DNA from 2 places in the Brevibacillus sp. FSL L8-0520 genome. Region 1 is predicted to be linked to the other one. Evidence: riboswitches for the same ligand, from Rfam matches in the RefSeq annotation. Region 1 holds a riboswitch; the other holds the start of a gene.

What was found. A riboswitch is a leader RNA that binds a small molecule or an ion and turns the genes downstream of it on or off. The one in region 1 is predicted to bind glycine.
Region 2: another riboswitch for glycine. It lies ahead of NSQ24_RS08825 (sodium:alanine symporter family protein); the one in region 1 lies ahead of gcvT (glycine cleavage system aminomethyltransferase GcvT).

What each region holds. Positions count from the first base shown of each region.
Region 1 is NZ_CP150171.1:2,277,506-2,282,921, reverse strand. It holds gene gcvPA (aminomethyl-transferring glycine dehydrogenase subunit GcvPA) at 1-1,280, opposite strand, end outside; gene gcvT (glycine cleavage system aminomethyltransferase GcvT) at 1,323-2,426, opposite strand; glycine riboswitch at 2,618-2,711, opposite strand; gene NSQ24_RS11340 (SNF2-related protein) at 2,934-4,637, shown strand; gene NSQ24_RS11335 (YqhG family protein) at 4,677-5,416, shown strand, end outside.
Region 2 is NZ_CP150171.1:1,762,826-1,768,241, reverse strand. It holds gene NSQ24_RS08840 (FAD-dependent oxidoreductase) at 1-537, opposite strand, end outside; gene NSQ24_RS08835 (electron transfer flavoprotein subunit alpha/FixB family protein) at 521-1,552, opposite strand; gene NSQ24_RS08830 (electron transfer flavoprotein subunit beta/FixA family protein) at 1,549-2,379, opposite strand; glycine riboswitch at 2,708-2,817, shown strand; gene NSQ24_RS08825 (sodium:alanine symporter family protein) at 3,108-4,463, shown strand; gene NSQ24_RS08820 (IS1182 family transposase) at 4,506-5,416, opposite strand, start outside.

The DNA of each region.
Region 1 (5,416 bases):
ACGGCAAGCAGCATATGGCCGGAAAGCTCGGGATAATCGATTCCAAGGTCGTAGCCGCCGATAATCCCTTTTTTCAGCAGCTTCTTGTTTACTTCCGCTACCGGTTTATTCAATTTCACTACAAATTCATTGAAGGTAGGTGCGCTGCCTACGATCTCAAGTCCTTTTGCTGCCAATGCTTGCTTGGCGTAATGAGCTTTCTGCAGGTTGAGCATGGCGATTTCCTGTACGCCCTGCTTTCCGTACGCGCTCATCGCGATAGAGGCCGCGAGAGCCAGGAGAGCCTGGTTGGAACAGATGTTGGATGTCGCTTTTTCGCGGCGAATGTGCTGCTCGCGCGCTTGCAGGGTCAAAACGAATCCGCGCTTGCCGTTTTCGTCTTTCGTCTGTCCGACGATCCGGCCGGGCATTTTGCGCATCAGCTTGGAGGTGGTGGCCAAATACCCACAGTGCGGTCCACCGAATGAAGCGAAAATTCCGAATGGCTGCATATCGCCAACAACGATGTCTGCGCCCAAACGTCCCGGCGCTTCCAGCACGCCGAGCGAGAGCGGATTGGAGGAAACGATCAGAAGCGCTCCTTTTCCATGTGCAATCGGCTCAATGGAGGACAGGTCTTCTACTTGACCGAAAAAGTTCGGGTATTGAACGATGACAGCTGCCGTCTGGTCGTCAACAAGCGCGTCCAGTGCTGCCGTGTCGGTTCCATTGTCCTTCAGGTCTGCTTCCACGACCTCTACGCCTTGGCCGTACGCGTATGTTTTCAGCACGCTCCGCGCTTCCGGATGGACGGAACGGGAAACCACGACCTTGCTCTTGTTCGTGTGGCCTGCCGCCATCATTGCTGCCTCTGCCAAAGAAGTAGCGCCGTCGTACATCGAGGAGTTGGCCACTTCCATGCCCGTCATTTCACATACCATCGTCTGAAACTCAAAAATAGCCTGCAGCTCCCCTTGGCTGATTTCCGGCTGATACGGGGTGTATGCGGTAAAAAATTCGCCCCGCAGCAGCATGTGGTTGACGACACTCGGGATATGATGCTGGTACACACCCGCTCCCAGGAAGTTTGCATGCGTACTGAAGTTGGCGTTTTTATTAGCAAGACCGGAAAAATATTTGACCAGCTCCGGTTCGGACAGAGCCTCGGGAATTTGCAGGGAACCTTTGAAACGAACTTCTTCCGGAATATCCGCGAACAGCTCTTCCACCCGGGAAATGCCCAGGGTGTCCAACATCTCGCGTTTATCCTGATCGGTTTGAGGCAGGTAACGGTATTTCACGAACGTTGTCCTCCTTGTTTATCGGATCTTGGATTGGTTGGTTTACTTTTTGGGACGTTTGTAGAACGGTGTGGCTGCCACGACAGCCTTCAGCCGCTTGCCGCGAATTTCTACTTCCAGTTCGGTGCCTACAGCTGCATACTCGGATTTGATCAGCGCGAGTCCCACATTCTTTTTCAACGTCGGAGACTGAGTGCCCGTCGTAACCTCGCCGATCTGCTCTTCCCCGACAAAAACAGGGTAATGCGTACGCGGGATGCCGCGGTCGATCATTTCAATCCCAACGAGCTTGCGGGGAGCGCCGTTTTCCTTTTGCGCCTTGAGGGCTTCCTGTCCGATGAACGGCACTTCTTTGTCTACCTTTACTGCAAAGCCGATACCCGCTTCGATCGGCGAGATGTCTTTGCCGAGCTCTTGACCGTAGAGCGGCAGCTTCGCTTCAAAACGAAGCGTGTCCCTGGCGCCGAGGCCGCATGGTACCAGCCCTTCCGGCTTGCCGACCTCGAGGAGGCGGTCCCATAGCTGAATCGCTTTGTCGCTGTCCAGGTAGATCTCAAATCCGTCTTCTCCGGTATAGCCGGTGCGCGAAACGAGAGTCGCAATGCCGTCGATCACGACATTCCGCTTGAAACGGAAAACACCGATTTCCGTCAGGTTCGTGTCGGTCAGCTTTTGCAGGATCGATTCGGCAAGCGGCCCCTGGATCGCCAGCTGTGCTGTTTGCGGTGAGATATTCTCGATCTGTACACCCTCGCTCAGATGCTGCTGCATCCATGCGTAGTCCTTGTCGATATTTCCCGCGTTAATCACCAAGAGGTAGTGATCGTCGGCGTATTTGTAGACAAGAAGGTCGTCCACCGTGCCCCCGTCCGGATAGCAGAACACGCTGTATTGCGCTTGCCCTGCTTCCAGCTTGGAAAGATCGTTGGTTGTAAGGCGTTGCAGGTAGAGATAGGCTCCCTCCCCTTTTACCTCAACCTCTCCCATATGAGAGACGTCAAACAAGCCTGCTTTCGTCCGCACTGCTTCATGCTCCTGCGTGATACTGGAAAATTGCACGGGCAAATCCCATCCGCCGAAATCAATCGTTTTGGCCCCGTATTTTTCATAGACAGGGAACAGCGGCGTGCGTTTCAGTGTCGTCATTTCGGGCACCTCCTGTTTTTTTCATGCAAAAAAGGACAGAACAAGAGAAATGAATACGCCAAATAAGGCGCCCATTTCTCCTCCTCTGTCCTTGGTACCTGAGAGTTGCCTCGCTTGATGCGAGCCGTTCCTTTGGCATCGCTTGCAAGTTTCCCCTTTGGTGGCTCCCGAAGAAGCTCTCTCCAGAGATGCGTCCAGTAGAGGTACTTTTGCCTGAGAGATTCACCATACCCGGCTTGCTCCTTCGGCGCTGCCTTACAAGCAGTCTCTCCCTGCTACTTTCATTCGCGGTGGATACTGGGTGATACATAAATGTTCCAAATACATTCCATACTAGTTGAATGAACTCCTTCTTTATCCTACCACGTGAGCGCATTCTTGAAAATATGCAAATTGCGAATTAACTTGGAAAATCACTAACAAATTTTTTGATCAAAAAGAATAACGTTCACCTTTGATTTACGATATAGCATTTTCATGACAAAACCCCAAAGCGGAGGTAGTCATATGCCGAACGTTCCCGTTTCCTTCGATACCGATTGGATGGATTTGCTAAATGAACGAATGAAGCAGGACGGCCCCTGGGACAAATGGGAGCTGTTCCAGCTTACTTTGGAAGCCGAAGAGGCGATGGCTATCCGCGAGTTTGACCAGCTTCAGTGCTTGCAATACCTGCCTACGCTCCAACCGTTTCCCCATCAGCTGCAGACGGCGGAGCGCGTTTTGAACGAAATGCGCGGCAGGGCCATTCTCGCTGACGAGGTGGGCCTGGGCAAAACAATCGAAGCCGGGCTGATCATGAAAGAGTACATGATCCGCGGGCTGGCGAAAAAAATACTTATCCTCGTGCCGGCATCGCTCGTAATCCAGTGGACGAAAGAATTGAATCAAAAATTCGGCATACCCGCTGTCGCCCAAAAGAAGGAGTATATGTGGCGGCAATACGACGTCGTGGTTGCCTCGATCGATACAGCCAAACGCGATCCCCACCGCCGTCACGTCCTGGACATCGATTACGACATGCTGATCATTGACGAAGCCCATAAGCTGAAAAACAAAAAAACGCGCAACTACCAGTTCGTCAAGGAGATTCGCAAAAAATACTGCCTGCTGCTGACCGCTACTCCGATCCAGAACGAGATGGATGAGCTCTACAATCTGATCAACCTCTTAAAGCCCGGCCATCTCGGACACACGTCCAGCTTCTCCACAACCTATGTGGAAGGCAAGCGGCAGGCAAAAAACAATGAGCAGCTCAAGACCGAACTGGACAAAGTGATGATCCGGAACAGACGCAGCGACGGAGGCGTGCATTTCACCAGCAGACGCGTCCAGTCCATTCCGATCGAGCTTTCCCCCGAGGAAGCCGCGTTGTATCAGGGCGTAACGCGCTTCGTCAAAGAACAGTATCACACCGGATCGGGCGGCTATAACTCGCTTGCGTTGATCACGCTGCAGCGCGAGGTTTGCTCCAGCCGGGAAGCCGCCTTTCTCACGCTCTACAACATGCATCAACGGGCAGCAGAAGACTCCCCTGTCCGCGCGGAAATCATGGAGCTCGTCGAGATGATCAAGAAAATCGAGTCACATTCCAAAGCTGCCAAGGCAGTCGAGCTCATTCAGCAAATCAACGACAAGGTCATCATCTTTACCGAGTACCGGGCCACGCAAAACTACTTGCAAAAATACTTGCACGATCACGGCATCACCTCTGTTCCGTTTCGCGGAGGATTCAAACGGAGCAAAAAGGACTGGATGACCGAGCTGTTTCAAAATCGCGCACAGGTATTGATCGCCACGGAAGCCGGCGGCGAGGGGATCAACCTGCAGTTCTGCAATCAGGTCATCAATTATGACATGCCCTGGAATCCGATGCGGGTCGAGCAGCGGATCGGCCGGGTCCATCGCTTGGGCCAGCAGCGGGACGTACACATCTACAATTTGTCTACAGTAGGCACCATCGAAGAGCATATCCTCCAGCTCCTCTATGAAAAAATCGACCTGTTTGAAATGGTGATCGGCGAGCTCGATGACATCGTCGAACGGCTGAACCTCAAGCAATCCCTGGAGGAAAATCTGATCAGCATCATCATGGACTCTTCGTCGGAGAAAGAGATGGCTCTCAAGCTGGACAACATGGGCCAAGCCATCCGTGCCATGCGGTTGGCCAGGAAAACCAAGGAGCCGCTGCCGGAAACAGCCGAACAGTAAGCTCATCTTGCAACCTGCAGTCTCGGGAGGGATAGAACGATGAACCAGCAGCGAGTCCGCAAGTATGTGGAGCAGTACTTGTCCGCCTTTTCTTCACACATCATGGAGACACATCCAGATTTTCTGACTGTCAAACTGCCGGTCGAGGTAGACAAGGATATCGGAAACCGCCCTTTCTACTGGAGCTGGGTCGAAAAGATGAACCTGCCCTACCAGCCGCTGGTGCTGACTTTTTGCTTCGATCCAGACCGCATGCCGGACGACAGGCGGGCGGAGCATTTGCATTTGGGCGCAGCTCGTCTGCAGCAGATTTTTCAGTCGACGCGCAAACACGGCAGCTTTGTCTGCATGTACGAAACGCTGCCGCAAACCCGCGCTCAAGCCTCTTCCCGCCAATCGGTGCCGCTGGTCCCCTGGCTTGGGGTGAATTGGAAGGTCTCATTTATTTGCGACAAAAAGCGTGATCTCATCCTGCATTTCGGGGTGAATTTACACCAGCCGCACATCGTACGGGACTTTTATCCGTTCCTGCTGCAGCGTCAACTTGCCCCCTCCATCCCGGATTATCACTATACGCTTGACCGCCGCATTACGATCAGCCAGGCGTTTGCGATGATGGAAGCAGAGATCCGCCGCATTCTGGCTCAGGAAGACCAGACATGGGCGGCAGCAGCGAAACAGCGACTGGAAGAAGAGCTGCAAATCCTGGAGGCGTATTACCGGGAGCTGGAGGAGAGGCAACGCCGAACGGCTGATGATGGGAATGAGGCTGCCAACGA
Region 2 (5,416 bases), 510 kb from region 1:
CGGGCGAAACTCCTTGTGAAAGCCGAGCGATTTGGCCAAAAGGGAGTTTACCCCGTCAGCCAGCACGACCACATCGGCAAACAGATCGCCGTCCGGGCGGTCTGTCCTCACCCCGATGACCTTCCCGTTTTCAACCAGACACTCAGTCACAACCGTTTCATTGACGAGCAGGGCTCCCTGCTGAACCGCCTTTTCTGCAAACCACTGGTCAAACTTCGCCCGAAGGACGGTGAAGTTGTTGTACGGCTCCTCTCCCCACTCCAGGCCCTTGTAGCTAAAGGTGACGGCGGATTTTTCATCGAGCAGCATGAACCGCTGCTCCACGATCGGCCGTTCGACTGGCGCTTCCTTGTAGAAGCCGGGGATAATATCCTCCATCATTTTGCGGTACAAGACGCCGCCCATCACGTTTTTGGAGCCCGGATACTCGCCCCGCTCGAGGAGCAGGACGTTGACACCCGCCTTTGCCAGCGTATACGCGCAGGACGTACCGGCCGGCCCCGCTCCCACGACAATGACATCAAATTTTTCCGCCATACTGTACCTCCTTGCCAGCCGTCACCTGGAACGCGTCGATCAGCATCGGAACGATCTCGAATGCATCCCCGGCAATGCCGTAATGACAGGATTGGAAAATGGGTGCCTGCGGGTCTTTGTTGATGGCAATGATCAGGCCGGAGTTCTGCATGCCGACCAGATGCTGGATCGCTCCGGAAATGCCAATGGCAACATACAGCTTGGGCGTGACTGTCACCCCGGTTTGGCCTACCTGGTGGGCGTGGTCGATCCATCCCGCCTCGACGGCATCCCGGCTCGCCCCTACAGTGCCTCCGATCGCCTCGGCCAGGCGATGGATGAGCTGAAAGCCTTCCTTGCTGCCGAGCCCCTTGCCCCCTGCGACGATAATGTCAGCCTCGTCCAGGCGGATTTTTGTCTGCGTTTCCCGGACGATCTTCAGCACCTTGGTCCGAATGTCTTCCTCCCGCAACGGGATGGATTCCTCGATGAGCTCTCCTTTGCGGCTGGTGTCGATCGGGAGCGCTTTCATGACCTTCGGCCGCACCGTGGCCATTTGCGGCCGGTGCTTTTTGCAGAGAATCGTGGCCATGATGTTGCCGCCGAATGCGGGCCGGCTCGCTTCCAAAAGCCCTGTCGCCTCATCCACATCGAGCATCGTCGTATCCGCAGTCAGCCCTGTCTCCAGATCGGTGGCAACCGCGCTGGCGAGGTCCTTGCCCGTCGAGGTCGCACCGTACAGGATCGTTTCCGGCTTGTGCTTTTCTACGCAAGCAATGACTGCACGCATGTACGATTCGGTCCGGTAATCCCGGAAAACGGGATCATCGTAGAGATAGACCGTATCGGCACCGTAGTGAAACGCGGTCGCGGCCAACTGCCGAACTCCCTCTCCAATCAGTATGCCGGCCAGGGGTACTCCCCGCTTGTCTGCCAGCTTTCGCCCCGCTCCCAAAAGCTCCAGGGAGACAGGCACGATTTTCCCGTCCTGGTGTTCGAGGAATACCCACACGCCTTTGTACTCGTCCAGATTCATGCCCGTGCCTCCTTCCCTGCAAAGAGCTCTTGTTTCTGCTGCAAAATTTCCATCAATCGCTCAACCTGCTGCTGTGCCGATCCCTCCAGCATTTCGCCGCCTTTTGGCTTTTCCGGAGGCCAGACCTTGGCCACAATCGTCGGGGAGCCTTTGAGACCCAGCAGTGTCCTGTCGACGTCCTCCAGATCGCTGACCGCCCAGATTACGGGCTGGTAGCGTGCGGCGCGAAGCATGTTGGGCAGCGGCGAATAGGGTACCTCGTTGATTTCCTTTTCCACCGAAAACAGGCAGGGCAAAGCGGACTGAATCACTTCATAGCCGTCCTCCAGCTTGCGGTGGACGATGGCATAGCCTTGCTGCTTGTTTACCTCGACCACCTTTTTCACGCTGGTCAAAGGCGGGATGTCGAGCCGTCTGGCAATGCCCGGTCCTACCTGGCCCGTATCCCCGTCGATCGTCATCTTTCCGCAGATGATCAGGTCGATCGGCTTTTCCTTGGCGATTTTTTCGAGGGCTTTCGTCAGCGCATAGCTGGTGGCCAGCGTATCTGCCCCGGCAAAGGCCCGGTCGGTAATCATGTACCCCTCATCCGCACCGATCTCGATGCATTTCCGGATCGCTTTGACAGCGGGCGGAGGCCCCATGGTCAGGACGGAAACTGTTCCCCCGTACCTTTTTTTCAAGCGGACAGCTTCCTCCACGGCATGCGCATCGTACGGATTCAAAATGGCAGGCGCGCTGGAACGGTCCATCGTATTTGTCTTCGGGTTCATCTTGATGATCTTCGTGTCCGGCACCTGTTTGATACAGGCGACGATATGCAGCATGAAAAACTCCCCCCTTGCAGCCCGGCGGGGCATCGTTTCGATGGCAGCTCTTGCACAGGTTGTCTCTTTTTGACACGACGCTTCGGGCGGCATGTTCATCATTGATATAACGTATTGCTCAGCGCTGTCGAATAGACCAAGAACTGCCAGAAGCGGGGGATCGATCAATTTTTTTCAATCCATTGACAAGCTCGCTTCGCTCCTTATAATTGATTTATAAATCACATATCGTTCGGATGAACCATTCAGGAGAAGACAGATGTCTACCGACGGGGCAAGGGAACCTTCCCGAAACTCTCAGGTCTAGGAAACTAGTAAAACTGCATGGGGACGAGCCTCTGGAGAGACTCCCTCTTTTTTCGAAAAGAGGATTGGGCACCGAAGGAGCAAATTCGCCGCGGCGAATAATCTCTCAGGTAAAAGGACAGAGTGGACGCTTGGACTTATACAAAAACGGTTAGTAATTTGTCGATAAAAAGCTTTGCTGTCAGTTCTCTCGAAGATATTCGTTCTTCGTATGACGAAGTTTTTTATGTGTTGCAGAAGGTTGAACATTTTACATGTTGCTAAACTTTTCTGCGCCCATCAACAAATGCGGTTTGCCGCCGGTTTTTTGTATTCTTATTTACGTAATTTTGTACGTCCTGCGACCGTCTCCAGAGAACATTTCATTTTCGGGTGAAATGTTTTTTCTTTTTCTCTTCAAAAACAGCAAGGGGGAAACCGAGATGGACATGCTTATGCAATGGTTGGAAATGGTGAATGGATTTGTGTGGGGACTGCCTACGCTGATACTGCTCGTCGGCACTGGGGTAATGCTGACGATCCGCCTTCGAGGGCTGCAGTTCAGAAAGCTGTGGTATGCGCTGCGCCTCGCTTTTGGGAAGCAGCAGGAGCAAACAGCGGCTGGGGACATCAACCACTTTCAGGCGCTGATGACCGCGCTTGCGGCAACGATCGGGATGGGAAATATCGCCGGGGTGGCCACGGCTGTCGCGGTCGGCGGACCGGGTGCTCTGTTCTGGATGTGGATCACAGCTCTGTTCGGGATGGCGACGAAATACGCCGAAGCGATTCTCGCTGTCAAGTACCGCATCCGGCAGGCTGACGGCACATTTTCCGGCGGACCGATGTACTATTTGGAGAAAGGGCTGAAGCAAAAATGGCTCGCTGTTTTGTTCGCCCTGTTTGGAACAATGGCTTCCTTCGGGATCGGAAACATGGTCCAGTCCCACTCCGTCGCTGAAGCGGTACAGTTGAACTTCTCGATCCCTCCGGTCGCAACGGGGATTGTGCTCGCTGCCTTTACCGCCTTTGTCATCCTCGGCGGCGTGAAAAAGATCGGACAGGTCACCGGCGTCATGGTGCCGTTTATGGCCCTTTTCTATATCGTTGCCGGAATCATTGTCGTGCTCTTTCATGCGGGTCAAGTACCGCAGGCATTGGCAGACATTGTACACGGAGCGTTTAACGGCACATCGGCTGCAGGCGGCTTTTTGGGAGCGACCGTAGCCATGGCGATCCAAAAAGGGGTTGCCCGGGGGGTTTTCTCCAACGAGGCTGGTTTGGGCAGCGCACCGATCGCAGCCGCGGCGGCAAAAACAGACGAACCGGCCAAGCAGGCGCTCGTTTCCATGACAGGGACGTTTATTGATACGATTCTCGTCTGTACGATCACAGGGCTTGCTTTGGTCACTACGGGAGCCTGGTCCACCGGTATGTCTGGCGTGGAAGCGACTACGTACGCCTTCCAAAGCGTCTTCGGTCAAGCCGGCAGCTACGTGCTGGCCGTTGCGATCATCCTGTTTGCCTACTCCACCATCCTCGGGTGGGCGTATTACGGCGAGAAATGCTTTGAATATTTGTTCGGCAAAGGCTCTGCCAAATACTACCGATTCGTCTGGGTAGTCATGGTCGCTGTCGGAGCAACGATGAAGCTCGATCTGGTCTGGACGCTCTCCGACATCATGAACGGCTTGATGGCAGTGCCCAACCTGATCGGCCTGATCGGACTCTCCGGTGTGGTCGTTGCCGAGACGAAGCGCTTTTTGAATGGGCCTCTGGAGTCGAAGCTGTCACAGTAAATATGCTCGCACCCCAAAATTTTCCCCCTCATAATGAGGGGGTCAGGTTGCAGACAAACTCCCTCGCTGAACGAACAGCAGAGGGAGTTTGTTTAATAATTTGATGAAAATACCGAAGGTGTTTTGATCGTTCACCTTTTGGCGACCTGATTTCCATAGCCAGGTCGCCATTTTTTTCAAGTTCATGGCAGCGAAAACAAGCATCGCCTGCATCGTGACCTTCTCCAGTCCTCGTAAGGTCGTCCAACGCATGCCATGCTTTTCCTTCATATCAGCGAATACACGTTCAATCGTTTCTTTCCGTTTGCTATAGATTTGTTTGTTTTCCTCGGTATGCCGGAGGTGGTCTACCTCTTCGAGGTAATCAGCCCAGATGTGGCGACTCACTCTCTTTGTGTAGTCTTTACTTTCCGTGCATTGTTTCAAGAACGGACAACTTCGGCAAACTTGAGAATTTGATCGATAGATACGGTACCCATCCTTGTTTGTTGTCTCATATGTTAAGATTTGCTCGTTCGGGCAGATGTAGCAGTCGAAATATTCATCATACACATATTCGTGCTTTTTAAAAAAACCTTCTTTGGTGCGTGGTCTTGTGTAGGGCATAACGGGGCGAATCTGGTCATCAAGGAGTGTTTTACTGATGTAAGGCGTCTTGTATCCCGAGTCCACTGCCACAGCTTGAGGCTGTGCAAACGTCTTTCGCACTTGATTCAAAACATCCTCAAAAACCTGACTGTCATGCACATTGCCTGGCGTTACCTTGGCACCAAGCACAAATCCATTTCGATCACATGCTGTATGAAAACTATAAGCAAATACACGTTCCTTTTCCCCTTTTACAAACAATCCGCAATCCGGGTCAGTTGTGCTGACTTTCACCTCCTTCTTCGAAGTTTCTGTCTTTTTTTCAAGGGGCTTCTTTCCATGTGCAATACGATCCTGATTGATTT